DNA from 2 places in the Mesorhizobium sp. 8 genome. Region 1 is predicted to be linked to the other one. Evidence: predicted binding sites of a transcription regulator. Region 1 holds the regulator's gene; the other holds the start of a gene.

The links. Region 1 encodes HrcA, which represses chaperone genes, less so after heat shock. Its sites were predicted from a motif close to GTTAGCACTCNCNNNNNGNGAGTGCTAAC; they were not measured.
Region 2: a site for HrcA is predicted at 9,312-9,340, ahead of FGU64_RS21520 (co-chaperone GroES). Genes of this name have one in related genera too.

Annotation. Positions count from the first base shown of each region.
Region 1 covers NZ_CP040914.1:3,636,643-3,650,952, forward strand. The annotation lists gene FGU64_RS17615 (peptidase M29) at 1-885, shown strand, start outside; gene FGU64_RS17620 (acyl-CoA dehydrogenase family protein) at 969-2,279, shown strand; gene FGU64_RS17625 (alpha/beta fold hydrolase) at 2,286-3,581, shown strand; gene FGU64_RS17630 (TetR/AcrR family transcriptional regulator) at 3,578-4,261, shown strand; gene FGU64_RS17635 (glutamine synthetase family protein) at 4,258-5,598, shown strand; gene FGU64_RS17640 (LysR substrate-binding domain-containing protein) at 5,604-6,803, shown strand; gene FGU64_RS17645 (APC family permease) at 6,844-8,301, shown strand; gene hemW (radical SAM family heme chaperone HemW) at 8,464-9,621, opposite strand; gene rdgB (RdgB/HAM1 family non-canonical purine NTP pyrophosphatase) at 9,794-10,441, opposite strand; gene FGU64_RS17660 (VOC family protein) at 10,443-10,871, opposite strand; gene rph (ribonuclease PH) at 10,882-11,598, opposite strand; gene hrcA (heat-inducible transcriptional repressor HrcA) at 11,748-12,833, shown strand; gene FGU64_RS17675 (hypothetical protein) at 12,868-13,053, shown strand; gene FGU64_RS23350 (hypothetical protein) at 13,157-13,327, opposite strand; gene FGU64_RS17680 (sorbosone dehydrogenase family protein) at 13,581-14,310, shown strand, end outside.
Region 2 covers NZ_CP040914.1:4,456,424-4,470,733, forward strand. The annotation lists gene FGU64_RS21450 (Ku protein) at 1-321, shown strand, start outside; one part of gene FGU64_RS21455 (IS3 family transposase) at 659-905, shown strand; one part of gene FGU64_RS21455 (IS3 family transposase) at 905-1,806, shown strand; partial or broken gene FGU64_RS21460 (cation:proton antiporter) at 1,837-2,103, opposite strand; partial or broken gene FGU64_RS21465 (histidine kinase dimerization/phosphoacceptor domain -containing protein) at 2,253-3,320, shown strand; gene FGU64_RS21475 (CBS domain-containing protein) at 3,857-4,369, opposite strand; gene FGU64_RS21480 (molybdopterin-dependent oxidoreductase) at 4,366-6,099, opposite strand; gene FGU64_RS21485 (DUF2945 domain-containing protein) at 6,144-6,359, opposite strand; gene FGU64_RS21490 (transglutaminase family protein) at 6,512-7,318, opposite strand; gene FGU64_RS21495 (DUF1488 domain-containing protein) at 7,329-7,601, opposite strand; gene FGU64_RS21500 (hypothetical protein) at 7,598-7,924, opposite strand; gene FGU64_RS21505 (hypothetical protein) at 7,927-8,163, opposite strand; gene FGU64_RS21510 (hypothetical protein) at 8,265-8,633, opposite strand; gene FGU64_RS21515 (hypothetical protein) at 8,630-8,890, opposite strand; gene FGU64_RS21520 (co-chaperone GroES) at 9,393-9,710, shown strand; gene groL (chaperonin GroEL) at 9,763-11,400, shown strand; gene FGU64_RS21530 (hypothetical protein) at 11,555-11,947, shown strand; gene FGU64_RS23360 (hypothetical protein) at 12,026-12,193, shown strand; gene FGU64_RS21535 (fatty acid desaturase) at 12,290-13,330, shown strand; gene FGU64_RS21540 (DUF982 domain-containing protein) at 13,770-14,021, shown strand; gene FGU64_RS23365 (hypothetical protein) at 14,142-14,297, shown strand.

The DNA.
Region 1 (14,310 bases):
TGCATGATCCAGATGCCGACGCCGCGCCAGACCGCGCCGGTGCCGGTCAAGTCCACCGGCACCTCCTGGGCGATCCAGCAGAACCGCGCCGTCATCGAGGCGCTGAAGCTGGTCGAGATCATCGTCGACTGCACCGTCGAAGGGCTGATCCACGCGCCGGAATGGCCTCAGATCGAGGAGGCCGGCAACACCCGCCTGCTGGTCGTCTGCAACGAGCATCCCGAGATTCTCGAGCGCACCGAGCCGTTCGCCGAACTCGGCCCGAAAGTGGCGCGCGGCGTCGAGATGCTGCGCGCGGCCAGCGAGATGCGCGTCACCTCCGCAGCCGGCACCAACCTCGTCATCGACCTGCGCAATGCACCCTGCGGCGGCACGCCCGGCTTCGGCACGGCGCCCGGTGCGGTGGCGCACTGGCCGGGCGGCCTGTGCCTGGCCTTTCCTGGCAACAACTCAGTCAACGGCCGCATCGTCATGGATGTCGGCGACATGAACCTGACCTTCAAGACGACGCTGACCAGCCGCATCGACTTCACGGTCGAGAACGATTTCGTCACCGCCATCAAGGGCGATGGCGTCGATGCCATCCATTTCCGCGAATACATGGAGGCCTGGGACGACCGCAACGCCTACGGCATGAGCCATGTCGGCTGGGGCATGCATCCGCGCGCCCGCTGGGTGTCGGCGGCCATGTACGACAAGCGCGACATGCAGGCGGTCGAGTTCCGCGCGCTGGCGGGTTCCTTCCTGTGGTCGACCGGCGCCAACCAGTATGCCGGGCGCTACACGCTCGGCCATTTCGACCTGCCGATGCGCAACTGCACCATCGCGCTGGACGGGACGGTGGTCGTCAAGGACGGCGTCCTGCAAGGGGAGCTGGCGGTTTAACCGGGTACTTTTTCGCATTTTCGGACGGAAAGCCGGTGTCCGCTTTTCCCGGAAATGCTTCTGACGGCTTCGGAGACAAAAGCATGAGCGATATTGCCGACTACTACGATCTCGACCGCATCCGCCCAGAGGTGCAGGCCAAGCTTCGGCTGGTCAATGAGATGGGCCGCGACAAGTTCGCTGCCCGCGCCAGGGCGGTGGACGACGAGGCGTCGTTCCCGGTCGAGAACTACAGGGACCTCGCCGCTGAAGGCTTCCTCGGCCTGTGCATTCCCGAGGAATTCGGCGGCTGGGGCTTCTCGATGTTCGAATACGCCATGGTCGGCGCCGAGATCGGCAAATATTGCGGCGCCACGGCGCTCACCTTCAACATGCACAATTCCTCCATGGCATGGTCGCGCTTCATGTTCGACATGCCGAACCTGACGCCTCAGGAGAAGGCGACCTTCGCGCCGTTGCGCGAGCGCCAGTTCCGCCGCGCCATCGCCGAGAAGGCGATCTTCTCTCAGCCGATCTCCGAGGGCGGCCAGAACTGGACGTCGAAGCCGAACCAGACCCAGTGCCGCAAGGTCGACGGCGGCTGGAAGATCAACGGCTTCAAGAAGTTCGCCTCGCTGGCCGGCTATTGCGACTACTACACCATCGTCTGCACCGAGGTGTTCGAGGGCCAGGAGCCGCGCCACGAGGACACGATGCTGTTCGTCGTCCACAAGGACACGCCCGGCCTCACCGTCAAGGGCGACTGGGACCCGCTCGGCATGCGCGGCACCAATAGCCGCGACCTGATCCTGAAGGACGTCTTCGTCACCGCCGACGACCTCCTGATGCCGCGCGGCATCTTCAACAAGACGCTGCCCAACTGGCCGCACATGATGATCACGCTGTCGCCGACCTACATGGGTGTGGCGCAGGGCGCCTACGACTTCATGGTCGACTACCTGAAGGGCAGGATCCCCGGCCAGCCGCCGGTCGACCGGCGCATGTACGCCACCAAGCGCATCGCCGTGGGCAAGATGTATGCCCGCCTCGCCAACATCCGCGCGCTCTGGTGGCAGGCTTTCGGCGAATCCAAGGGATTCCCGAGCAAGGCCGAGGTGCTGCGCATGTATGCCGCGCAGTACAACGTCATGGAGGGCGCCGCCGAGATGACCTCGATGGCGATCCGCACCTGCGGCGGGCAGTCCATGCTGAAGTCGCTGCCCCTGGAGCGCATGTACCGCGACAGCCGCTGCGGCGCGCTGATGCTGCCCTTCACCTCCGAGATCATGGAGGACTATCTCGGCGTGCTCGCCCTCTACGAGATGGACGAACTGGACCACGCGCCCGGCGACGAGGGCGGCGCCCGCATGTCGCTGTGGCGGGGCGACGCCGCCACGGTCGGCGGAGCCCGGTAGGCACCCATGCCGCGCGATCAGGTCCAGGTCATCGGGCAGTCCCCGGCCTCTCCCGAGGCGGCCTGGGCCGTTGCCGGCGATTTCTGCGGGCGCTGGCATCCCGCCATCGCCACCATGCGCGAGGAGCGCGACGACCGGGGTTCCCTGATCCGCGCCTTCACCGTGCAGGGCGAGGACACGCTCTACCGCGAGCAACTGACGTGGCGAAGCGACAGCGACCGCACGCTCGGCTACACCCATCTGCAAGGCATAGCCGGCGTGGACCGCTACGATGCGCGCATCAGCATCGCCGCGTCCGAGGCGGGCGGCAGCACCATCGAATGGAGCGCGACCGTGGAAGCGCCGGACCCGGCGCGGCTGGCCGCGATCTGCGAAGGCACGAAGGCCATTTTCGAGGCCGGCATCGCCGCCCTGTCGGCGGCGGCGCAGCGCGCCGGCAAGCCGGGCGCGGCAAGGGCGATGCCCGCGCCGGTTTCGCTGGAAAACATCACCGTCGATACGGCCCCCCGGCTGGCGCTCACCGTCACGCCGCCGAAGGACGGGCCGCTCTGCCTGTTCCTGCACGGCATCGGCGGCGCGCGCGGCAACTGGGACGCCCAGCTCGGCGCGGCCGGCAACGTCATGCGCGCGGCGGCGCTCGACCTGCGCGGCTATGGCGGCAGCGCGCTCGATCCCGAACAATCCACGGTGGATGATTATTGCGCCGACATTCTGCGCGTGCGCGAAACCCTCGGCGGTGGAAAGCTGGTGCTGGTCGGCCTGTCCTACGGCTCGTGGATCGCCACCTCCTTCGCCATGCGCCATCCCGACATGCTCGCAGGCCTCGTCCTGTCGGGCGGCTGCACCGGCATGTCGGAAGCGGGCCGGGCGGAACGCGAGGCCTTCCGCACCAGCCGGCAGGTACCGCTCGACGCCGGGCAGACGCCGGCCGACTTCGCCCCCGCCGTGGTCGAGGTGCTGGCCGGGCCGCACGCTTCGGCACAGGTGAGGGCGCAGCTTCTGGCGTCGATGAAGGCGATCCCGTCCGCCACCTATCGCGATGCGCTTTCCTGCTTTACCAATCCACCGGAGCGGTTCGATTTTGCGCGGCTTTCCATGCCGGTCCTGATGATGACGGGCGAATACGACCGGCTGGCTTCGCCGGCCGAGATCCGCGGCGTCGCCGGCCGCATCCTAGCCGAGTCGCCCCGGCCCGACGTGCGCTACGAGACGATTTACGACTCGGGCCACGTCTGCAACGTCGAGCAGCCCGAAGCCTACAACCGCGTCCTGCTCGACTTCCTCGAAAGGCTACCGCGATGAGCGCCCTGCCGCGCCGCCAGCAGAACCGCATCGAGCGCGAGCGGCGCATTCTCGACGCCGCGCTGAAAGTGTTTTCCGAGACGGGCTATTCGGGCGCGACGATGGACGGCGTCGCCATCGAGGCCGGCTTGTCGAAGCCGACGCTCTATCAGTATTTCTCTTCCAAGGAAGCGCTGTTCTCGGCCATGCTGTTCGGCGAGCGCGACCAGATGCTGGAGTTCTTCCTGCATCCGTCCGGCAAGGGCATGGTCGCCGACCTGCTGGGCTTCGCCTGGGATTATGCCGCCACGGTGCTGCGCCCCGACATGCTGTCGCTCGCCCGCCTCATCATCGGCGAGGTGCAGCGTTTTCCCGAGATCGGCCAGGCCTATCAGGAGAGTGGCCCCGACCGGCTGCTTGCCGGCATTATGGAGTATCTGGAGGGCCGCCGCGCCGCCGGCCAGCTTGCCTTCGACGATGCCGAACTGGCAGCCGAGGACCTGTGGGGCCTGATCCTGTCGGCGCCGCGCAACCATGCGCTCTACAGGCCCGACCGCATGCCCGGCCGGCCCGAGCTGGCACGCTACATCAACAACGGTTTGCGGGTCTTCCTGAAGGCCTATTCGATCCGGCCGGACGAAGACCTTCACGCTTTGCAGGCGCTCGTCGGCGCCCAATCCTTTCCAGCAGGTGACCCATGACGATCGAGGACTACCTGGCCGATCCGGCCAGCCGCTTTGCGACTGTGGCGATGACCGACACCAACGGCCTGCTGCGCGGGCAGATGGTTTCGGCCGGCAGCCTGAAGGGCATTGCCAAGAACGGCATGGGCATGTCGCCGGTGACGCTGGCGCTCGACCCGACTGACGTGGTGCTGCCCATTCCCGGCGTCTCGGACGGAACCTCGGATTTCCACGACGATCCGCTGGTCCTCGACCCGGTGACGGTACGCCGCCTGCCGTGGTCGAAGCCCGGCCACGACATGCTGGTGCTGGCCAACTATTCGGGCGGCACCGCCGAATTCTGCCCGCGCTCGCTACTCAGCCGCGTGCTCTCCCGCATCACTGAGGCCGGCTACCGGCCGCGCTACGGCATGGAGCTGGAATACACGCTGTTCGACGAGACGCCCGAAAGCGCCCGCGCCAAGGGCTACCGCAACCTGAAGACCGCCACCCAGCACAACAGCCACGACCTCGTCCTCTACCAGGTTCAGCAGACGGAATGGTACGAGGCGGTGGCCGAGATGTGCGTGCCGCTGCGCATTGACCTCGCCAAGATGCACGAGGAGATCGGCGGCGGCTTCCTCGAAGCCTGTATCGCCGCCGGCGAGGGGCTGGAGCCGGCCGACCAGCTGGTGCTCTTGAAGAACTTCATCCGTGCGCTGGCCCAGCGCCAGGGCCGCTGCGTCACCTTCATGCCGCGCTGGACGGAAGCCGCCGACAGCCAGTCCATCCACGTCCACGTCTCGCTGAAGGACAAGGACGGCAAATCGGTCTTCCACGACCCGTCGCAGAAGAACGGCGTGTCGCAGACCTTCCGCCACTTCATCGGCGGCATGCAGACCTATCTCGGCGACCTCACGCTGCTGTTCCAGCCGACGGTCAATTCCTACCGGCGCTTCGCGCCCGGCACCTTCGCGCCGCCGGGCCTCAGCTGGGGCTACGAGAACCGCACCACCTGCTTCCGCATCGTCGGCCACGACGCCGGCTCGCTGCGCGTGGAAAACCGCCTGCCGGGCGCCGACACCAACCCCTACCTGACGGTCGCCGCCACGGTGGCGGCCGGCGTCGCCGGCATCCTGGAAAAGATCGAGCCGGAAGCCGAGACCGTCGGCAACGGCTACGCGCAGGAGACGCCGCGCGACTTCGCCCGCTCCATGCCCGAGGCGATCGAGCGGCTGCGCGGCTCCGCCTTCGCCAAGGACTGGCTCGGGCCGCGCTTCGTCGAGGCGTTCTCCTCGACGCGCCAGAGCCAGTACGACGAGTTCCGCCGCAAGGTGCCCGACGTTGAACTGGAACGTTTCTTCGACCTGGGGTGAAAGCCATGGATGCCGAACTTCGCGCCCGTTTCGTGGAAAGCATGAGCCGCGTCGCCTCCGCCGTCACCGTCGTGACCACGGATGGCGAAGCGGGCCGGTTCGGCGTCACCGTCTCCTCCATGACCTCGGTCTCGGCCGACACCAGCCGGCCGTCGCTTCTCGTCAGCATCCACCATCTCAGCCCCGCCGGCGAGGCGATCAGGAAGAACCGGCGCTTCTGCGCCAATGTGCTGAGCGGCAACCAGACCTTCGTGTCCGACCTGTTTTCCGGCCGCCTCAAGCATCTCAACGAGGACAGGTTCGGTGAGATTCCCTGGCATCCCGGCGCCACCGGCGCGCCGATCATCGAGGGCGCCATCGCCTCGCTGGATTGCGAGCTGAAGACCGCCCTTTTGTGGGGCACGCATTTCATCCTCATCGGCGAGGTCGAGCAGATCGAGCTGTCGCGTCAGCGCTCGCCGCTCGTCTACGCCAACCGCGGCTATCGCCGCGCCATCCCGATCGCGCCGGAAGACCGGCAGCCGCACGATCCGCACAACCAGCTGCGCGTCGGCTTCTTCATCACGCTGGGGCCGGAATTCGTGCCGTCCCTCGTCGCCGATTTCGCCAGCCGGACGCCCGCCGTCGATATCCGCCTGCTGGAGGCCGACCACGACGATCTCGTCGAGCAGATGCGCGCCGGCAAGATCGACGCCGCCGTCACCTTCGGCGCAGTCGACGAGCCGGAACTCGAGGCCGAGGTCATCTGCCCCGCCGATCCCCATGTTCTCCTGAGCGCCGATCATCCGCTCGCCGCCAAGCCGAGCCTGCGGCTTGGCGATGTGGCCGAGCTGCCGATGATCCTGCTCGACTATCCTTCGGTGCGCGGCGCCGTCGCTGCCTTGTTCGAGCGTAACGGCCTGAAGCCGAACGTGCGCCTGCAGTCGCCGTCCTTCGCCATGGTGCGCGGGCTAGTCGCACAGGGGCTCGGCTACACGTTGGTGCCGCAGGCCCCGCGCAACCGGGACCGGCGCGGCGGTGAGACAAGGGCCGTGCCGCTGAAGGTGGATTTTCCGGAGGGTGCGCTGGTCGCGCTGGCGCGGCGGCCGGATCGGCAAAGCGAATTGGCCAGGGACTTTCTTGCCCGCTGCAAGAGGTCCTTTCAAACTCAGCCCGATCAAGAACGGGCAGGTGGCCGGCCGGCGGCAGGCACGAAGGTGCGATAGGGCGCCGGCGGTGATGTGAAGGACACAACAGGAGGGGACTATGGCTCAGGAAAACGTTTTGGATGTAAGTAGCGGAGGTGCGAACCGGCTCCGCAAGAATTCGCTGGGGTTGATCGCCGTCACCTTCATGGTGATCTCGGCGGCCGCGCCGCTGACGGGCGTGGCGGGCGCCATGCCGCTGGCCTTCATGCTCGGCAACGGCGCCGGCGTGCCGGCCATCTTCATCTTCGTGACGGCGGTGATGCTGGCCTTCGCCGCCGGCTATGTGGCGATGTCGCGCCACGTCACCAATGCCGGCGCCTTCTACGCCTATGCCGCGCGCGGCCTCGGCGGGCGCACGGCAGGTGCTGTGGCGATCACCGCGCTCGTCGCCTACAACGCCATGCAGTTCGGCCTCATCGGCCTGTTCGGCGGTATCGCCGCCGGCATCTTCGGCGAACTCGGCCTCGTGCTGCCCTGGTGGCTGTGGAGCCTGGCGGCCATCGTGCTTGTCGGCGCCCTCGGTTACCGACAGGTCGACCTGTCGGCCAAGGTGCTGGTCGCGGCGGTGCTGCTCGAATACATCATCGTGCTGATCGTCGACTTCGCCATCCTCGGCAAGGGCGGCGCCGGCGGCCTGTCGATGAACTTCTTCGACGCAAACGCCTTCTTCTCCGGCTCGATGACGGCGGCGATCCTGTTCTGCATGGGCTGCTTCATCGGCTTCGAGGCGACGACGATCTACGCCGAGGAAACGCGCGATCCGGAAAAGACCATCCCGCGTGCCACCTACCTGTCGGTGCTGATGATCGGCCTGTTCTTCATCTTCACCACCTGGCTGATGATCGTCGGCGTCGGCGCCGACAAGCTGGTCCCGACCATCCAGGGCCTGCCCGATCCGTCGCTGTTCTTCTTCAATCTGGCGGCCGACTATGTCGGCGGGCCGATCCCGACCATCGCCGGCATCCTTCTGGTGTCGAGCCTGTTCGCGGCGCTCTCGGCCTTCCACAACTACATCGCCCGCTACAGCTACGTCGCCGGTCGCGAGGGCCTGCTGCCGGACGTGTTCGGCCGCACCCACGGCACCCACCAGAGCCCGCATATCGGCTCCGTGGTGCAGACCGTCGGCGCGCTGATCGTGCTCGCCCTGTTCGCCGGGCTGGGGCTCGACCCGGTGCTCAACATGTTCACCTGGATCAGCCAGATCGGCACGCTCGGCGTGCTCGCCATGATGACCGTCACCTCGCTTGCGGTGATCGTCTTCTTCCGCCGCGAGGGCCATGCCGGCTCGCCGCTGGTGACATTGGTCCTGCCGATCCTGTCGGGCCTGGTGATGGCGGCGCTGTTCGTCTACATCTTCCTGCATTTCGGCGACCTGACCGGCACCACCGGCGGCGCGCTGGGCGTCATCCTGCCCTCGCTGATCCCGCTGGCCGCGATCGTCGGCTACCTTCTGGCGGCCCGGCTGGAAAAGACCGATCCGGCCCGCTTCGCCCGCATGGGCAACAACGGCAACTGATCGCTCCGGCGATCGGCGACGGCCTGCCCGGACAGGGCAGGTCGTTTTCGTTTCGATAGGCTAGAGCGAAATGCCGTTTCCCTGAATCGGTATTTCGCTCTAACCATTTGTTTTTGAAGCATGATGTTTTCCGAAAAGTCTGCAACTTTTCGGCATCATGCTTTATCGCGCCAGATCGGCGACCACGGCGTCCAGCACGATCATGCCGGCGGGCGTCGCGCGCAGGCGCGAATTGCCGAGCGGCGCCACAAGGCCTTCCTCCTGCAGGATGGAAAGCCGCGCCGGCGGCAGGCCGCGCCCGGCATAGTCCTCGTAGCGCGCGAGGTCGATGCCTTCGGCCAGCCTGAGCCCCATCAGCAGGAACTCGTCCGCTTCCTCGGCGCGCGTCAGCACCTCGCCGCCGACGACGCCGTCGCCCTTGGCCTCGACCAGCGAAAGCCATGTCTCCGGCATCTTCTCGGTGAACGTCACCACCCGCCGCCCGTCCTCGACGAAGCGGCCATGCGCGCCGGGGCCGGCGCCGACATATTCGCCGTAGCGCCAGTAGGTCAGATTGTGCCGGCTCTCCGCGCCCGGCCGGGCGTGGTTGGAGATCTCGTAGGCCGGCAGGCCTTTTGCTGCCGTCACCTCCTGCGTGAGCTGGTAGAGGTCGGCCGCCAGATCGGGATCGGGAATGGCGAACTTCCTCGCCTTGTGCAGGGCGTGGAAGGGCGTGCCTTCCTCGATGGTGAGCTGGTAGAGCGACAGATGGTCAGCGGCGTGGCCGATCGCTTCCTCCAGTTCCGCCTGCCAGGCGTCCAGCGTCTGGCCGGGGCGGGCGTAGATCAGGTCGAAGGACAGGCGCGGAAACGTCTCGCGCGCCAGCCGGATCGCCTTCAGCGCCTCTTCCACATTGTGCAGCCGGCCGAGGAACCTCAGGTCGCGGTCGTTCAGCGCCTGCACGCCGAGCGACACCCGGTTGACGCCGGCCGCCCGGTAGCCTCGAAACCGCTCCGCTTCCACCGAGGAAGGATTGGCTTCCAACGTCACCTCGATGCCGGCCGGCACCGTCCAGTTCGCCGCCACGGCGTCGAGCACGGCGCCCACCGTTTCCGGCTTCATCAGCGACGGTGTGCCGCCGCCGAGGAAGATGGAGGTGACGTCGCGTGGCCCGGTGCGGGCGCGCATCGTCTTCAGTTCGGCGGCGAAAGCGCGTGCAAAGCGCTCCTGGTCGACCGGCTGATGGCGCACATGGCTGTTGAAGTCGCAATAGGGGCACTTGGCCGCGCAGAATGGCCAGTGGATGTAGACCCCGAAACCGGGTGTGCGGTCGAGCATCATGGGTGCATTCCGACGCCATGCCGGCGCTGCCCCTCACCTGCCTGCCGGCAGCCTCTCCCCGTAAACGGGGAGAGGCGAGCTGCTGCGACGTGGGCGCTCCCCTCTCCCCGTTTACGGGGAGAGGGTAAGGGTGAGGGGCGGCGCTGATGATGGCCGTTTATGCCGGGGAGCATCAAATCTGTCCCAGCCGTGCCTCGGCGAATTTCTTGAAGGCCCGCGCCCGGTGCGACAGCGCTTCCGCGTCGCCCGGCTTCCAGCCATGCTTCTCCTCGGCCGTCATCTCGCCGAAGGTCTTGTCATAGCCGTGGGGCAGGAACACTGGGTCGTAGCCGAAGCCGAGGTCGCCGCGCGGCGGCCAGACAAGTGTGCCCTCGACCTCGCCGCGATAATATTCCGCCTCTCCGTCGGGGAAGGCCAGGCAGATGACGGCGACGAAGCGGCCGGTGCGCTGCGCCGGCTCGGTCGCGCCGACCTCCTGCAGGGCGACCTCGGTGCGCTGCATGGCCATGCCGAAATCACGCCCGCCCTCGGGCTTTTCCGCCCAGTTGGCGGTGTAGACGCCGGGCGCGCCGTCGAGCGCGTCCACGCACAGGCCCGAATCGTCGGACATGGCGGGCAGGCCCGTCGCCACGGCGGCCGCGTGAGCCTTGATGTAGGCGTTCTCCTCGAAGGTCGTGCCGGTCTCGTCCGGTTCCGGCAGGCCGTACTCCTTGGCCGACTTCGCCTCCAGCCCGAAGGGGCCGAGCAGGTCTGCGAACTCGCGCAGCTTGCCGGCATTGTGGCTGGCGACGACGATCTTCTTGTCCGTCAGGGCGTGCATTCTAGAGGTTCCAGATTTTCGGTTCGGCGAATTCCAGCGAATTGCCGGACGGGTCGCGGAAATAGATCGAGCGGCCGCCCCGTTCCTGCCCCGGTTTGGGCGGCCAGATGAAATCGGCCTCGATGGCGACGCCCTTGCCCGTCAGATGGGCCTTCCAGCGCTCGATGTCATCGCCTGAAGCGGCAAAGCACAGGTGCCCTTGCCCATTGGCGCCGTGCGGCGGTACCGGCAGCTTGGCGCCGGGCGGGGGCGGCTCCCGCGTCGCCTCGGCGACGAACAGCAGAAGCACGCCTTGGCCGCAGCGGAAGAACGCATGCCGGCCTTCCACTTTCGCAATCCGCTCAAGGCCGAGGACTTCGGCATAGAAGTTCTCGGCCGCGTCGAGGTCGGTGACGTAGAGCGCCGATTCGAGGATGGCGGAAGGTTGCATCTGCGCCCCGTCAGTCCACCGCCATCTTCTGCAAATCCACCAGCCGCGAAATACCGCGCTTGGCCAATCCCATCAGGGCGGAAAACTGATCCTCCGAGAACGGCTCGCCCTCGGCCGTGCCCTGGATCTCGACGATGCCGCCCTTGCCGGTCATGACGAAGTTGGCGTCGGTGCCGGCCGACGAATCCTCCAGGTAGTCGAGGTCGATCACCGGCTGGCCGTCGTGGATGCCGCAGGAGATCGCCGCGACATGGTCCTTCAGCACCTTGTCGACCTTCACCATCTGGCGCGCCTCCATCCAGCGCAGGCAGTCGTAGAGCGCAACCCAGCCGCCGGTGATGGAGGCGGTGCGGGTGCCGCCGTCGGCCTGTAGGACGTCGCAGTCCACCGTGACCTGCACCTCGCCCAGCGCCTGCATGTCGACCACGGCGCGCAAGGAGCGGCCGATCAGGCGCTGGATCTCCAGCGTGCGGCCGCCCTGCTTGCCGGCGGAGGCCTCGCGGCGCATGCGGTCGCCGGTCGAGCGCGGCAGCATGCCGTATTCGGCCGTCACCCAGCCCTTGCCGGAATTGCGCATCCAGCCCGGCACCCGCTCCTCCAGGCTCGCCGTGCAAAGCACATGCGTGTCGCCGAACTTCACCAGGCACGAGCCCTCCGCATGCTTGGAGACGCCGCGCTCGAAGGAGATGGCGCGCATTTCGTCGTTCTGGCGCTTGGAGGGACGCATTCGGGCTCGCTTTCATGGATTTTGAATCGTGCCGGGCTTTTAGCCCCGGCAGGCGTGGCGTGCAAAGGAAAACGCCCTGTCCCGGACGGGACACGTCCTTGCGTCGGCGCCGTTCCCGTCTATATCCTTGAACCGGAGGTTTTGTCCGCATGACCCGGCCGATCACCGACGCGACCGTGCAGTCGCCCACTTTGCAGACGCTCGACATGCGCTCGCGCGACATCTTCCGCCGCATCGTCGATTCCTACCTGCGCGACGGCGAGCCCGTCGGTTCGCGCTCGCTCTCGCGCATCCTGCCGTCGTCGCTGTCGCCGGCGACGGTGCGCAACGTCATGAGCGACCTCGAGCATCTCGGCCTCATCTACGCGCCGCACGTCTCGGCCGGCCGCCTGCCGACGCAGGCGGGCCTGCGCTTCTTCGTCGATGCCTTCATGGAACTGGGCGACCTTGCGGAAGAGGAGCGCCGCGCCATCGAGGCGCAGATGAAGGCGTCGGGCGAGGGGACGAGCCTGGAACACATGCTGACCGAGGCCAGCCAGTTGCTGTCGGGCATGTCGCGCGGCGCGGGGCTGGTGCTCACCGCCAAGAGCGAGGCCGCGCTCAAGCACATCGAGTTCATCCAGCTGGAGCCGACCAAGGCGCTGGCGGTGCTGGTGTCGCAGAACGGCGACGTCGAGAACCGCATCATCGAGCTGCCGGCCGGCATCACCGTCTCGCAGCTGCACGAAGCCTCCAACTTCCTCAACGCCCACATCCGCGGTCGCACGCTGGCCGAGGCGCGCGCTGAGATCGAGCGGCGCAAGCAGGAAACCCGCGCCGCCCTCGACACGCTGTCGCAGGACCTCGTTGAAAAGGGCCTGGCGATGTGGGCGGGCGCCGAAAGCGGCCTGCCGTCGCGCCTCATCGTGCGCGGCCGCGCCAACCTTTTGGAAAACGTCTCGGCGCAGGCCGACATGGAACTCTTGAAACACCTGTTCGAGGACCTGGAGACGCAGGACGGCCTCGTCCAGCTTCTCGACCTCGCCGAGCAGGGCTCGGGCGTGCGCATCTTCATCGGCTCGGAGAACAAGCTGTTTTCGCTGTCGGGCTCCTCGCTGGTGGTGGCGCCCTACCGCGACAAAGATGCGCGCGTCATCGGCGCGCTCGGCGTCATCGGTCCGACCCGGCTGAACTACGCCCGCATCGTGCCGATGGTGGACTATACCGCGCAGCTCATATCGCGCATGCTGCGCTGAGCGGACGGGCGGCGACGACCGACAGGAGGGAACCATGGCGTTCGAATCGATCAAGGCCGAAATCGACCTTCTTCTCGCCAGCATGGTGAACCAGCCCGAGGACGCCCGCGAGATCCGCGAGCAGGTGCGCGAGAAGCTGAACGAGCTGCGCGCGCTCGGCCTGCCGCTGCCGGCCGACCTGGTGAGGCTGGAGAGCCAGCTCGACGCCGAACTCGGCTGAGGACCTGTCCGGGAATTCTGCTTTGGCGGCCACCCGACGGCGTCGTCGGCGCTTCCATTGCCTGCAGGCCGGATCGGGGCCTGACTGGCCGCGACGCGGCTTCCTACTGCTGGCCGGGGTTGGAAGGCTGAATCGGCTTGTCTTCCGGTATCGGCACGTTGTCCTCGGGGATGGGCTGGCAATCCCGTCCGTCGCAGTCGTTCGCCTCGCCGGGCGTCGGCGGATCGCAGTCGCGGCCCTGGCAGGTCTCGGCCGGCTGGGTGTTGTCCCGCATGCAGTCCTGCCCCGTGCAGCTTTGCGCGGGCACGTTTCCGGCCAAGGCCCCGGCCGCCGTGAAGAGCAACGCCGAGGCGACCGCGATGACTGGAAAGGCGGTGCTTGGTCGCATGGCTCAAGCAGACGCCGCACTTGTTGCCGATGCAAGGCGAACCATATGGCAAGGTAAAGGCGGCGTTGCCGGCGGCTGTGCGTCGTCGGCTCGAGGTTGCGTGGAGGACACGGCATTGGCGGAACAGGCAAGAACCGGAATGCGCGGCTTTTTCCTGGGCGGAGCGGTCTTGCTGGCCTGTGCCGGCACGGTCGCCGCCCAGGACCCGTCCGCTCCCCTTGAGGGAGCAAAGGCTTTCGGTGGCTGGCACGACGACCGGCCCGGCCTGTGGCGCCTCATCGCTCCCGGCGATCTGCCCAGGCCCTACGCCACCGATTCGGCCTCCAACGGCGCCGACCGCGCGCGGGAACCGAAGGGCGAAGGCCCGCAGGTGCCGCCAGGCTTTTCGGCCGAGCGCATCGCGTCGGGCATCCGCAATCCGCGCGCCGTCCGCGTCGCCCCGAACGGCGACCTGTTCGTCGCCGACAGCCGCGCCGGTCAGGTACGCGTGTACCGGCTGGGCAAGGACGGCAAGGTGGCGGAGGAAGGCATCTTCGCCAAGGGACTCGCCCGGCCCTACGGCATCGCCTTCCATCCGGCTGACAACCCGCAATGGGTCTATGTCGCCGAGACCGGCGGCGTCGTGCGTTTCCCCTATCGTAGCGGCGAGCTGAAGGCGTCCGGCAAGGCCGGGATGGTCGTCGACGACCTGCCGACCGGTGGCCATTGGACCCGCGACATCGCCTTTTCGCCCGATGGCGCCACCCTCTACGTCTCCGTCGGCTCGGACTCGAACGCCGCCGAGGGCATGGGCAAGGCGCCGGCCGGCTGGATCGACGGGCAGGCTCCGGGCGCGGCATGGGGCTCGGAGGAGGGCCGCGCCGAAGTCC
Region 2 (14,310 bases), 820 kb from region 1:
CTGCGGCCTCACAAGGACGTTCTCTCCGAAAAGGAAGCGTTCGAAGGACTCCCCTCCGGCAAGCTCGACAAAGATTTGATCGACGTTGCCTCGATGCTGATCGACAAGAAGCTGACGACGTTCGATCCGACGCACTTCGAGGACAAGTACGAGGAAGCCCTGGTCGAGCTGATTGACGCCAAGAAAAAGGGCAAGAAGCCGCCTCTGCGCAAGGTCGAGAAACCCAAGGAGAACGTCGTCAACCTAGCCGAGGTGCTGCGCAAGAGCCTAGAGGCGGAAGGCGTCAAGGGACCGACCAAGAAGAAGGGCAAGGCCGCATAAGCGGGTTTGCTTCTTCTCGGGCAGCTTTGAAATCCGGCAAGATTGATGGCGGGACCTCTGACTGAATCTCGGTCCCGATATTGGAAGACAAACCATTTTCCGCCTTCGTTCTCGTTGGCGGGGAGAGAAACTCCGAAATTTGCGGTTCGAACCAGGGCCTAATCATTTCGATGGCAGACTGTTAACCGTCGGGCTCGTTTCAACGACTACCGATTTGCTACCCTCTCGGAATGTACACGGGTCGCCGCATCCCCATTGCCATTGGTAATGCCGGCTTGGCCTGCTGCCGGTTTCGTGGACACCGAGATAAGGTGTTTAACGGAACTGGAGAGTTGGAATGCAGAGAAGGAAGTTCAGCCGCGAGTTCAAACTTGAGGCAGTGAGACTGGTGAAGGAACGGGGCGTCGCGGTGACCCAGGCGGCTCGTGACCTTGATCTCCATGAGAATGTGCTGCGCAAATGGATTCGCGAGACAAGCGTTGATCCGCGACACGCCTTTCCCGGCCATGGTCAGATGAAGCTGGAGCAGCTCGAGATCGATCGGCTGCGCAAGGAAGTGGCCAAGCTGAAGGCGGAGCGCGACATCTTAAAAAAGGCCGCAGCCTACTTCGCGAGGGAAGCGATATGAGGTTCGCTTTCATTGCGAAGCACCGGAGCATCTGGCCGGTGGCATGGCTATGCGACGCTCTGGATGTGTCCCGTTCGGGCTTCCATGCCTGGCTCAACCGCACCCCCAGCACGCGCTCCCGGCACGACGAGGTGCTGGTGACGGCGATCGATCGCAGCTTCAAGAGCAGCGACCGAACCTATGGCGCTCGCCGCGTCTGGCATGACGTGCTGGCCGAGGGTCTCTCCTGCGGCTTGCATCGCATCGAGCGGCTCATGCGTCAGAACGGGCTGCGTGCCCGGCCGCGGCGTCGTGGGCTACCGAAAGACACCGGCGAGCGAGCCGCAATGTCGGACAATATCCTCGACCGCGCTTTCGAGGCCTCGGCCCCGAACCAGAAGTGGATCGCCGACTTCACCTACATCTGGACCGCCGAAGGATGGCTCTACGTTGCCGCCGTGGTCGACCTATTCTCCCGGCGTGTCGTCGGTTGGGCGATGAAGGCGGAGATGACGGCCCAGCTTGTCACCGACGCTCTCATCATGGCGATCTGGCGCAGAGGCAAGCCGGACAGTCTGCTGCATCACAGCGACCAGGGCAGCCAATATACGAGCGAACAGTTCCAGCGCCTGATGGCCGATCACGGCATCACCTGCTCGATGAGCCGGTCGGGCAACGTCTGGGACAATGCTGCGATGGAGAGCTTCTTCTCGTCGCTGAAAACCGAGCGGACAGCACGCAAGGTTTACAGGACGAGGGATGACGCCAGGGCGGATGTGTTCGATTACATCGAGCGCTTCTACAATCCCCGGCGACGGCACTCGACATTGGGATATATGAGCCCGGTCGAGTTCGAAGAGAAAGCTATGTTAGCTTAACCTCGTGTCCGAAAAACCGGCAGCAGGCCAGAGCGCCAGTTCGAGGACCGCCGTCCGGTCCTTGAGTAATTCCTCGTTCGGGATGCGCCAGCCATCCAGGAACAGCAGCGGCGGAATGAAGAGGAGGAAGAAGATTTGCGGGTCAAGTTCGACACGCAGATTGGCGATAAGGCCGATTATCCCGCCCAGGACGATCTGAACCAGTGGTCGGGGGACCGGCAGCGGTAACAGGCGCGAGATGAAGCCGCTTACGACCACCGCGACCATGAGAATAAGGACGATTGTAATGGTTTCCAACGAAGCGCCTTGTTCCTGATATCGCTTTCGTGAACCTCGTTTTAAAGCGGTTCGCGACATTCGTCTTTAAGAGATATACACTTGCCCATGAACCGATGCCCGGTGCGCATGCTGCAATGGGTTCGGCCTGGGTTAGGCCAGTTCCAGCAATGATCGACTTCGATAATGTCGCTGATGCGCAGACGCTCGCGCAAGCGATCGTCAATACGATCCCAGAGCCGTTTATCGTGCTGGACGACGGGCTTCGCGTGCTGGCAGCCAGCCGCTCGTTCTATGAGACGTTCAAGGTCGACCCTGTGCAAACCCGGGGCTGCCTGTTCTTTTCGCTCGATGGCGGTCAATGGGACATTCCCGCGCTGCGCGATCTTCTTGAATCGGTCATTCCCAGACAAGCTGCGATGGACGATTTCGAAGTCGAGCATGATTTTCCAGCGCTTGGTCACAGGACGATGCTGCTCAATGCGCGGCAGGTCATTTACGACGATACACCCGCTTCGACGATTCTCCTGGCTTTTGTCGATGTAACCGAGCGTCGGGCCACTGAACGGAAGAAAGACGATCTGCTAAGACAGACGGAGGAGTGGCTTCGTCAAAAAGACGTTCTCCTTCAGGAGATGCAGCACCGCGTCGCCAACAGCTTGCAAATCATAGCGAGCATCTTGTTACTGAAGGCGCGAGCCGTGACGTCGGAGGAAACGCGTCATCACTTGCAGGACGCCCACCAGCGCGTGATGTCGGTGGCGGAAATTCAACGACATCTCTATCCGGCCCTCAACGCCGACGAGATCGCGGTCGATTCCTATTTGTCGAAACTTTGCGCCAGCTTGGCGTCATCGATGGTGGCCGAAAGCCAATGGATCACCGTGAAGGTCATGGCGAACAAGGGTTCCGTCCGGTCCGACAAGGCCGTCAGTATCGGCCTCATCGTCACCGAACTGGTCATCAACGCGATCAAATATGCTTTTCCCTCGGGGCGCCCTGATGCTCAGATTCTTGTTACGTACGAGATCGACGACCAGGACTGGAAGCTAATCGTGTCAGATAATGGTATCGGAAAGAACGTCGCCGACGCGGCTGAGGTGACCAGCGGGCTCGGAACCGCAATTATCGAGGCTCTCGTGCGTCAGCTCGATGCGCGAATGAACATTGCAAGCAACGCCACAGGTACCAAGGTGTCGATTACCCGGGCAACATTCACGTCTCGCATGCCGCATGCGGCCCGAACCAAGCGGATTGCGGATTCAATTAATACAGCCACGATCCACCTTCGGCGCAAAGGCTCGGTTCGCCAGATTGGAAACAGCAGCCTACCCTCACCGGAAGCGGGACGACCGCTCGATGAGGTCGATCATGCGGGCCGCTGCATGGATGGTCAGGGGATGATCCGTAAAGCCCGGCCTCGGCGAGATGTACCCGGCCATTTCGCGGGCCAGTTCGAGCTGCTCGTTCGATGCCGTGGCAAGCAGCGAAACCAGCAGGTTCTCCAGCGCGATGACCCGCACGCGAAGCGTGACAATATCCGCATTGCTCATTTCCGGAGCCGGGATTTGCTCCTTGTCAGCCGCGAGTTCGCCGACGGACCCTGCGGCCCCGCCTTCGTTATCCCAGCGTGATAGCGCCTCTCGGCGCTGGTTATCCTGGCTCGACGCCTCTGGATTCCGATTGGGCATCTCGGCTCCTTTCCAAATATCCTTCATCGGCTCGGAAACAGGTCGCGCGGCGGGCAGAACCGGCGATGGCCGCTCGGGGTGGCCTATCGATACCCGATCCCCGATACGTAGTCGCGAAGCAATTCTTCCTCGTTCTCCGCTTCCGACAGCAGAGCCTGCAAAGCCTCCCGCGCATAGATGATGCCGAGGGGTCTGCGTCCTTCATCGAGGACCGGAACACGTTGCAGGCCCCGTTCCCTCATTGTCGACCAGACATCGAGCAATAGCTCGTGTGCCCGGCAATAGGTGACATCACGGGTCATGATGGCGTCAACCCTGGCGGTGCAGCCGGCGCCCATGCAGCGACCGATCTGGCCGACGATGTCGGTCTTCGTCAAAACACCGACCATGGCGCCGCGGTCGCACACGACGATGAGATCGGTGTGAGGCCTGGACATCAGCGCGGCCGCTTCCCTGACCGGTGCTTGCGCTTCTATGACGGCCAGGCGCTCGATCGCCCGTGGCAAAAATTCCTGACGATCATTGTACCGGCTCCTGTATCGCTCTATTCGCCGGCCGAATCTCTCGCTCGCGCCGTCGTTGCCACGAACGATCAAATCGGCATGCGGTAACCGTAGAATTCGTGGTCCTCATTATAGCCGCCCTGACCGGCGCCGAGATCGGCGAAATCCTGAACGAACTCGATCGCCGCTATCCACTTGACCATCTTGAAGCCCAGCTCATTTTCACAGCGCAACCGCAAGGGCGCGCCATGCAGGACGCTGACCGGCGCGCCGTTCATCTCGTAGGCGAGGATGGTCAGTTCGTGGCGCATGTTTTCAATCTTGTGGACATCGTAGTAGCGCCCGCCGTCGGCGCCGTCGGCAAGGGAATAGAACACGGCGTAACGGGCCTCCGACGTCGGCTTCACGATGTCGAGGATGTCGCGCATGGCAACGCCGCCCCATTCGGCGACGCCGGACCAGCCCTGGATGCAGAAATGCGTCGTGATTTGCTTCTGTTTGGACATCGCCCCGATATCAGCCAACGAGAATTCCTGCGGCCGCTCGACGAGGCCGCCGACGCGCAACCGGTAGCTGGCGAAATTCTCCGCCACGAGATTGTCAAACTCCTTTGAGTTGGGCATCGTGCCGTTTAGCCAGAAATACGGAGAGATGTCCTTCTTTGTGAGCTGCGAGCGGGCGTCCCAGCCTTCGGCCAGCCCCATCAGCCAGCCGATCATGAACGCGCCCGCGCGCTGCACGAGGCGCGCGTGGCGGATGGTGAAGGGCGAGACGACGAGCCAAGTCGCGATCAGCACCGCCATCGCCATCAGGAAAAAAGGAAACCCGGCCCACGAGGCATCGTCGACGCCGGCGAACATGTGATTGGTGTTCTGCCTTATGCCGGTGACGAACACCATGGCGCCATGCGCCAGGATGAAGCCGACGAACCAGGCGAACGCGATGAAGTGGACCGAACGCATCGCCTGCCGGTTGAACAGCCGGCCGAACCAGCCCGACGCATTGGAGACCGCCGGGCTCTGCATCAGGCCGGTGAAGATCGAGACCGGCGCCGCGACGAAGACGGTGATGAAGTAGCTGAGTTGCTGGAGGCCGTTGTAGCGCGTCCAACCCTCGTCGACCGGGAAGTTCAGCGACGCATACTGGATCGCCGTCGAGAGCGCTGCCGGGAAAACTTCCCAGGTGATGGGCACCAGCCTGCGCCACTGGTCGGTGGTAAACAGCAGTACGTAGAAGGCGACGCCGTTGATCAGCCACAACAGGTTGACCGAGAAATGCCACCAGCGCGACAGGCCGAGCGTGTGGCGCAGGCCCGGAATGCCGAGCCATGTCGGCAGCGTGACGGAATCATCCTTCGCGGTCCATATGCGACCTTTCGGGACAGGCACCTGGAATCGAAACCAATCGCTCCCCGGCGTGCAGTCGCGTCCCCAATAGAGCCGCGGATGGTCGGCCAGAATCTGTATCCCCGCGCGCATGATGAACAGCATGAAGAACATGTTGAGGAAATGCTGGAGTTGCAGCCACCACGGGAAGCCCGAGTCCACCAATGGTGCCGATTGGGCGATGCCGGGATGGTTCTGGATGAAGGCCGCCACGCCGGGAAGCTCACGCAGGCTTTGCGCCAGCGCGATCAGGCAGAGCAGCGCGGCGACGCCGATCGGCAGAAACCATAACGTATTGATCCAGCGGCTCCCGATGCGGATGTGGGGGAAAATTCCCTGCTGTGGCGGCATCCAGTGATTGAGACGGATGCGGTCGCCGGCGTCGCTAAGCTTATAGCGAAGCGGTTCGGGTGAGGGGGGTGGGGAAGTCGTGGACATTGGCGATCGCTTTCTATCATCGATCGCGCCTGGCAATGATGACGTCAGTCGCGAAGTTTGGTGAGCGCCGAACCGCTGTGGAAGGCGATGTGTTCGGTCTTGCCGCTCTTGATTTCGTATTGCGGCACTTCCGCACTCGCATGATGCGTGTAGCCGTTAACTGCGAAATCTTGCGTATGAAGGCGAATAACCGTGCCGCTGACGCGCCCGGCTTCGGAATTCCAGCTCACGTGATCGCAGACATCGAATTGATCCGGCATGGAAGGATTCCTCCGAAAGGCTTGCATCTGAAGGCATCGTCGCATGGTATTCAACCTTCACGCTTAAATTGATGACTGAAAGCAAGACGGTTAAACTGCTACACCATACTCTGGTCTCTCAACGATGAGGCTGGGACTTGATTGTCGGGAAGTCAGTCCGACACCTCATAAGTCCACACCCGAAACGCTTTAAGGACATGGGGGCCGAACGAATTGATCAATGGGATGTCGGCGGCATCACGGCCGCGTGCCACCACGATCCTGCCGATCCGCGGTGTGTTGTTGCGCGGATCGAATGTGTACCATTCGCCGTCGAGGAAGACCTCCATCCATGCGCTGAAGTCCATTGGATCGACGACCGGCACGCCAATGTCGCCGAGATGGCCGTTGACATAACGGGCGGGAATGTTGAGGCAGCGGCAGAACGCGACAGCAAGGTGGGCGAAATCGCGACAGACGCCAACGCGTTCGTGATAGACCTCGAAGGCCGTGCGCGTCGGCCGGGCCTGCATGTAGTCGAAGCGGATGTGATTGTGGACGAAGTCGCAGATCGCCTGCACGCGACCCCACCCGGGCGAGATCGTGCCGAAAAGGTCCCACGCGGTCTGGCTGAGACGATCTGTCTCGCAATAGCGGCTGCCCATCAGGTAGACGAGGTTGTCGTCCGGCAGTTCTGGAACCGCGAGTTCGCGCGCACCAGGCAGCGCCCTGTCCAACTGACCGTCGTCCCTGATCGTCGCATCGCCCCACATGGTCAGGTCGCCGGCCGGCGCGACGAGACGCCGGCAACGGTTGCCGAAGAGATCGCGGTAGGTCGAGATCGATACCTCGGGGGTGGTGAATGTCGTTTCCGGCACCCTGATGTCGGTCGCGCGGTCCTCATGGACCGATAACAGGCACACAAGGGCCGTGGGCTGCTGGCATGTCAACGTGATCTCATAGCCATAGCGGATCAGCATGGAAATCCGCCTAGTGGAGATCCGCAGCGGTCAGCGTGTAGGAATCGCGCCTGCCGTGCGAATAGGCCTTGCGCGCGACATCATAGATAGACGTGCGCAAGGCGTCGAAAGCCGACAGGCACTTCGCTTCCAGCGCGCCCGCCTCGCGTTTGGTGTCGGGCTTCGCGAGCGCATCCGCCTCGATGAAGAAGCGGATCTGGAACATGCCGTCATGACCCACGAAACGAACGGCGTTGCGCGCTTCGTCGAAGCTGCGGCTTGGGTTGGGAAAGGCCAGCGTCATGACCTGCGCTCCGCCGGTTTCGGGATTGCCCTGAAGGGCGAGAGTTCAATGCGTTCCCTGCGGCGCTCGGCGTTGCGAAGGTTGAGACACAACATGCCCCGCGTGGCGTCCGATCGACTCAGGCCGGTCATGGCATCGCTGCCGAAGCGCGCCGGAATGCCGGTAAAGACGTGATAGATCGTCCAGGAACGGTCGGCTTCGATACGGCGGCCATATTGATGGTGCATGGAATCCTGACCGGGCGCGCCGCCTTCGTTTTCCCAGACGCTGATCGCGGCGGCAATTCGCTTCCGTTCAGTCTCCGTGAGGTGCTGCATATTCATGGTCATTGCCTTCCTTCGTCCACCGCTTCCGAGCCGATGATGCCGCAGTAGTGTATTCTGCCGTTCGCGTCGGTGATCGTCATGGAGTCGGGACGCTGTGGCATGTCGAGGGTCCGCGCCAACAGCCGCGCGGCTGCGATGGCGCCGTCGAGATCATCGACCTCCACGGTTTCGCGGCCGACGACGGCATGGGCATCATCCGCGCCGCGGGTCCGGTAAAACTCGATTCCGATCTTCACCACTCGTACCTGCTCAACCGCATCGAGGCCGTCAATCCCTGCCTTTGCGAACCGAAACGTTGCTGTTCGCGGCGAGTTTGACCGGGTTGCTGGATCCTCCTTCAGGCTTGGGCGACGCCTTTTCCTGCCTCGGCTTCCTGATCTCGCGATTGCCGCGGTTCTGTCCTTTGGCCATGATCGAACGTCCTTTCGAGAAGGGTTGCGCCGTCGCCGGATTGCAAAAAGCGGACGGCTTCGAGGCTGTCCTGTGTCGTCACCCGCTCATGACGCTCGTCATCGTTGCGGATGCGGTATTGCGGCGAATCTCCCCGCGGCGGCAGCGTGCCGGTGATGTGATAGATTTCCGCGCTCTTCGGGAATGTGCCGAAACTGCCGCGCAGGCGCACCGTTTGCCCAATGGCGAAAAGATGCGTCGGAGCCTCGCGGCGATTGGCACGCGCGTTGCGCCGCAGAATGCTCATGGCGGTCATGGTTGCTTATCCTTTTCGAGTGCGGCATCGAGATCCGCCGGATTGATCGGCACCATCTGATGCGTCGATCCGCGCGTCCCGATGCTCGGCAAGTGGATGAAAGCGCCGATACGCCGCCAGGCAAGCCAGTAGGCGCCCTCGATCGCTTCCTCGTCATGGTCGACGCGATAGTCTCCGGCCGGCTGCAGCGTATCGAAGTCCGGCAGCCGGAACGGCGCGGAGAAATGGACGACGGTCTGTGTGGTACGGCTGGCCATGGTTGCGATTTCCGCAGGAGCACGCAAAGGCGCCTCCTGCATTATTCCCATCCGAACCGGAACGATGCCGACGCTGCCAGTACATCCGTGGTCAGCGCCGGCGTTCATTCCGAGGTTCGAACGGAACGACACATGCGCCGGATTGGCGCAATAAAGCCGCTATCGAGAATTCGGTAGTGAATGGCGGGTCTCTGACACCGCTAAAGCCAAATCGGCCAAATCAACGAGCCACGTATATGCGCTTCAATTGAGCTGCGAACAAGGCGCGGAATAGTTTTTTATTTATGGACACGAATTAAAAATCTCAATTTACGTAAAATAAACAATCGCTTGAAACCAAAATACGGCCCTTGAAAAGTGATAATTTCTGAAAATTATTTAAGATAGTCAGAGAGGTATTTTGAAATACGCAAGAATTAATTTTGGCAGTCCTATCAATCGAGTGCCAAACGCCCTATGTTGGTGATGTGGCAGCCCTACGCGCGGCCGCAGAAAGATCCCAATGAAATTCCGTCCGCTCCACGACCGCGTCGTCATCCGACGCGCGGAAGGCGATTTGAAATCGAAGGGCGGGATCATCATTCCCGATACCGCCAAGGAAAAGCCGCAGGAAGGCGAGGTGGTCGCCTCCGGACCTGGTTCTCGGGACGAAAACGGCACCCTGATCCCGCTCGACGTCAAGGCGGGCGACTTCATCCTGTTCGGCAAATGGTCCGGCACCGAGGTCAGGATCGACGGCGAGGACCTCCTGATCATGAAGGAGGCTGACATCATGGGCATCGTCGAAAAGACCGAAGCGGCCGCCGGCAAGGCCGCCTGACCGCGTCCCCATTCAAGATCGGCCTCATTCAAGAATCGATTGGACAAACATCATGTCTGCCAAGGAAATCAAGTTCTCCACCGACGCGCGCGACCGAATGTTGCGTGGCGTGGAACTGCTCAACAACGCCGTCAAGGTGACGCTGGGACCGAAAGGCCGCAACGTGGTCATAGACAAGGCCTACGGCGCGCCGCGCATCACCAAGGACGGCGTCACCGTCGCCAAGGAGATCGAGCTGGCCGACAAGTTCGAGAACATGGGCGCGCAGATGGTGCGCGAAGTGGCGTCCAAGACCAACGATCTTGCCGGCGACGGCACCACCACGGCCACCGTGCTTGCCGCGTCGATCCTGCGCGAAGGCGCCAGGCTGGTCGCCGCCGGCATGAATCCGATGGACCTCAAGCGCGGCATCGATCTCGGCGTGGCGGCCGTCGTCAAGGAAATCCAGGGCAATGCCAGGAAGGTCAAATCGTCCGACGAGATCGCCCAGGTCGGCACCATCGCCGCCAATGGCGACGCCACTGTCGGCGCCATGATCGCCAAGGCGATGGACAAGGTTGGCAACGAGGGCGTCATCACCGTGGAGGAAGCCAGGACGGCAGAGACCGAACTCGACGTGGTCGAGGGCATGCAGTTCGATCGCGGCTATCTTTCGCCCTACTTCGTCACCAATGCCGAGAAGATGCGCGTGGAACTGGAGGACCCCTACATCCTCATCCACGAGAAGAAGCTCGGCAATCTGCAGGCAATGCTGCCGATCCTCGAAGCCGTCGTGCAAGGCGGCAAGCCGCTGCTGATCATCTCCGAAGACGTCGAGGGCGAGGCGCTGGCCACGCTCGTCGTCAACAAGCTGCGCGGCGGCCTTAAGGTCGCCGCCGTCAAGGCGCCCGGCTTCGGCGACCGCCGCAAGGCCATGCTGGAAGACATCGCCGTTCTGAGTGCCGGCCAGATGATCTCCGAGGACCTTGGCATCAAGCTGGAAAACGTCACGCTGGACATGCTCGGACGCGCCAGGCGCGTCGTGATCGAGAAGGACACGACCACGATCATCGACGGCGCCGGCGACAAGGCCGGCATTGCCTCGCGCATCGCCCAGATCAAGGCCCAGATCGAGGAAACCACCTCCGACTACGACAAGGAGAAGCTGCAGGAGCGGCTGGCCAAGCTCGCCGGCGGCGTCGCGGTGATCCGCGTCGGCGGCGCGACCGAGACCGAGGTCAAGGAAAAGAAGGACCGCATCGACGATGCGCTGAACGCCACGCGCGCGGCGGTCGAGGAAGGCATCGTTCCGGGCGGCGGCGTCGCGCTGCTGCGCGCCAGGGCCGTGCTGGCCTCGCTGACGGGCGCCAACGCCGACATCACCGCCGGCGTCTCGATCGTGTTCAGGGCGCTGGAAGCGCCGGTCCGCCAGATCGCCGAAAACGCCGGCGTCGAGGGCTCCATCGTCATCGGCAAGCTCGCGGACAGCAAGGATCACAACCAGGGCTTCGACGCGCAAACAGAGACCTATGTCGACATGATCAAGGCCGGCATCATCGATCCCGCCAAAGTGGTGCGCACCGCCTTGCAGGATGCCGGCTCGATCGCCGCCCTGCTGATCACGGCGGAAGCGATGATTGCCGATATCCCGACAAAGGAGTCCGCCCCCTCGGCAGCCGCAAACGGCGGCATGGGCGGCATGGGCTACTAGGCGCATCGACGGTCGCGGATGCCGGGACGGCATCTACCGATTTCGCATTTCGTTTCAGGCGGTCGCGCAGAGCCGACATGCGAAGGCAGTGCCTCAACTCTCCGCCGACGGCGGCGGAGGGCAATCGGAACTTCAATCGGAAAGGATTGACACCATGGCCATGCAAAGCACGACGAAACGATCTCTCTCGCGGCGCTGGGAAGACTATCAGCCAACGAAGACCATGCTGGTCTGGGCGTGTATCGCGGCGATCGTCGCCACGATGGTCGTCGGCTTCAGCTGGGGCGGCTGGGTGACCGGCGGCACCTCGCAGGCGATGGCCGCGACAGCAGGTGACAACGCGCGGGGAGAACTGGCCTCCGCCATATGCGTCGAACGGTTCAACGCGGCGCCGGACAAGGCGGCGAAACTTGTCGAGTTCAAGGCCCTCAGCGACGGCTACACGAAACGCCAGTTCATCGAGGCCGGCGGCTGGGCGACCATGCCTGGACAGACCAGCCCCGATAGGCTGGGTGTTCAAGGCTGCGCCACGGCTCTCGCCGCATAAACCTTCGAGAAGAGATATCCCTGATCGCCGGACAGATTTCCGACGATCTCTTTCCATCCACCAAAAGGAGTCCATTCGATGACCGACTCTGTCAGGAAAACCAATCCGAAGCCGGCAACGGAAGAGTACGAACAAAACCGCTTCGAAAGCATCCGCAAGGCGGCTGCCGAACGGCGCCGGAAAGCCGACACCGACGGCACACGCCGGCGTGCCCGCCAGACGGCCGAGGACAACCGTCTGCTATGAAAACGCAAGCGTAACCACTTCCCCACACCATGGCTCCTGCTTGGCGGATCGCTCCGCGCAGCAGTCTCTAGACAAATCGAGGCCCGACCATTGTCTTTGACGCAAGCCGCCACATCCATCTCCCCGCTTCAGGGCGGCGAACGGGCCTGGCCCAAGGTTCTCGCCAGCTATCGGGAACCAAACAGGGGGCGCAGCCTGCTTGAACTGACAGTCACCCTTCTCCCGTTCGTCGCTCTTTGGACGCTTGCCGCGATGGCGGTGCATCATGGCTTCTGGTGGGGGGTGGCGCTGACTGTTCCGGCGGCAGGCTTCCTGCTTCGCCTGTTCATGATCCAGCACGATTGCGGCCATGGCTCCTTCTTCGCCCACCGCAAGGCGGATGACTGGACCGGTCGCGCGATCGGCGTCCTGACGTTCACGCCATATGATTACTGGCGTCGCGCGCATGCGACGCATCACGCCTCGGCCGGCAATCTCGACGAGCGCGGCGTCGGCGACATCACGACCCTGACCGTGGCCGAGTACCGGTCCCTCTCGCAATCGCGCCGCCTCGCTTACAGGCTCTACCGCAACCCGTTCGTGATGTTCGGCATCGGCCCGATCTGGCTTTTCCTGTTCAAGCAAAGACTGCCCTTCGGCATGATGCGCTCGGGCATGGAACCGTGGGTCTCGACCATGACGACCAACCTGGCGATCCTGGTCTTGGCCCTTGGCCTCGTCTGGTTGGTCGGCTTCGGGACGTTCATGCTTGTGCAGCTATCGGTCGTGGTGCTGGCAGGATCGGCCGGCATCTGGCTGTTCTATGTGCAGCATCAGTTCGAGGAAACGCACTGGTCGCAAAAGCCGCAATGGCAGTTCCAGGACGCCGCTTTGCACGGCTCCTCATATTATGAACTGCCGTTTGTCCTGCGATGGCTGACGGCCAACATCGGCATTCATCACGTGCACCATCTTTCGAGCAGGGTGCCGTATTACCGGCTTCCGGAGGTGCTGAGGGATTATCCGGAACTGCGCGGCATCGGCCATATCACCATCACGGAAAGCCTCCGCTGCGTGAAACTCGTCCTGTGGGATGAAAACAGCCAGCGCCTCGTCTCGTTTCGCGAGGCAGACGCCATGCCGTATCAACAGCTATGATCGACGCCACGTTGGCGTGGATGGAAGCGAACTGTTACAATAGTGCTATCAGCTTCGTTTCTCGCAAAGGGAGGGCCTTAGAGGGCTATGGAGTAGACATAGTTCGCATCATCACCTGAGACGGTGCGCCAAATTCCGCCGATTGCCCTCTATTGCCGCCGATAACCGCCGAAACTACGCCCACGCAAAGAGTGAGAGATGGCCCCTGCGCGAAAAAGCGTACAAACGGCGGCGTTTGGCGGTGAAAAAGTTCGAATCGCTTCCGGTCGATTGGACGATTTTGACCCTGCGCAGACGTGGTTTATGGGGCTTTGACCGACCGCTATGCGCCGCCAACCTGGTCGTTCAGCTTGCCGCTATGCAATCCTGAAAGCTGCCATCAGACGAATAATACGTCTACCATGCTCGCCTTTCCATGCAATCGGGCGTAGGTTGCACGATGGATGCCAAAAAATTTCGAGCTCCCGTGGTCGTCTATATCGCCGGTCCACTGGGGTTCGTGCTCATCGAATCCATGCAACAGGCCTCGGATTTTCTGTTTGACCATTGGCTTGGAAACGACAGCCTGGCCTGGACCGACGCGATGAGGTGCTGCGCCGAAGAAGGTGCTGCCGATGATGCGAGTGCCGCATTCCTCTCCGCACTGAAGGGTGCTGGGATCAGTTACGATCGCACGGTCAAAATTTACTGACGACGGCCGCTCACAACCGCAGGCTGAGTTGCATGCGCTGGCGGGATCGGAACCCGCCGTTTCAATTTCTGCGGACATTCGCCTGATGAAGCATACCATCTATCCAAACGGAGGGCTCGAATGGCGATGAAGCCGAATTATCGATACGAGCGTAGTCAACGAGACAAGGCCAAGGCGGCCAAGAAAGAAGCGAAGCTTGCCGCGAAAGCAGCAAAAGACAAGCCCTCGTCCATGGCACAGGACGAAGCGCGGGAGCCCGCTGCCGACGAAGGCTGAAGCAGCGTAGAAT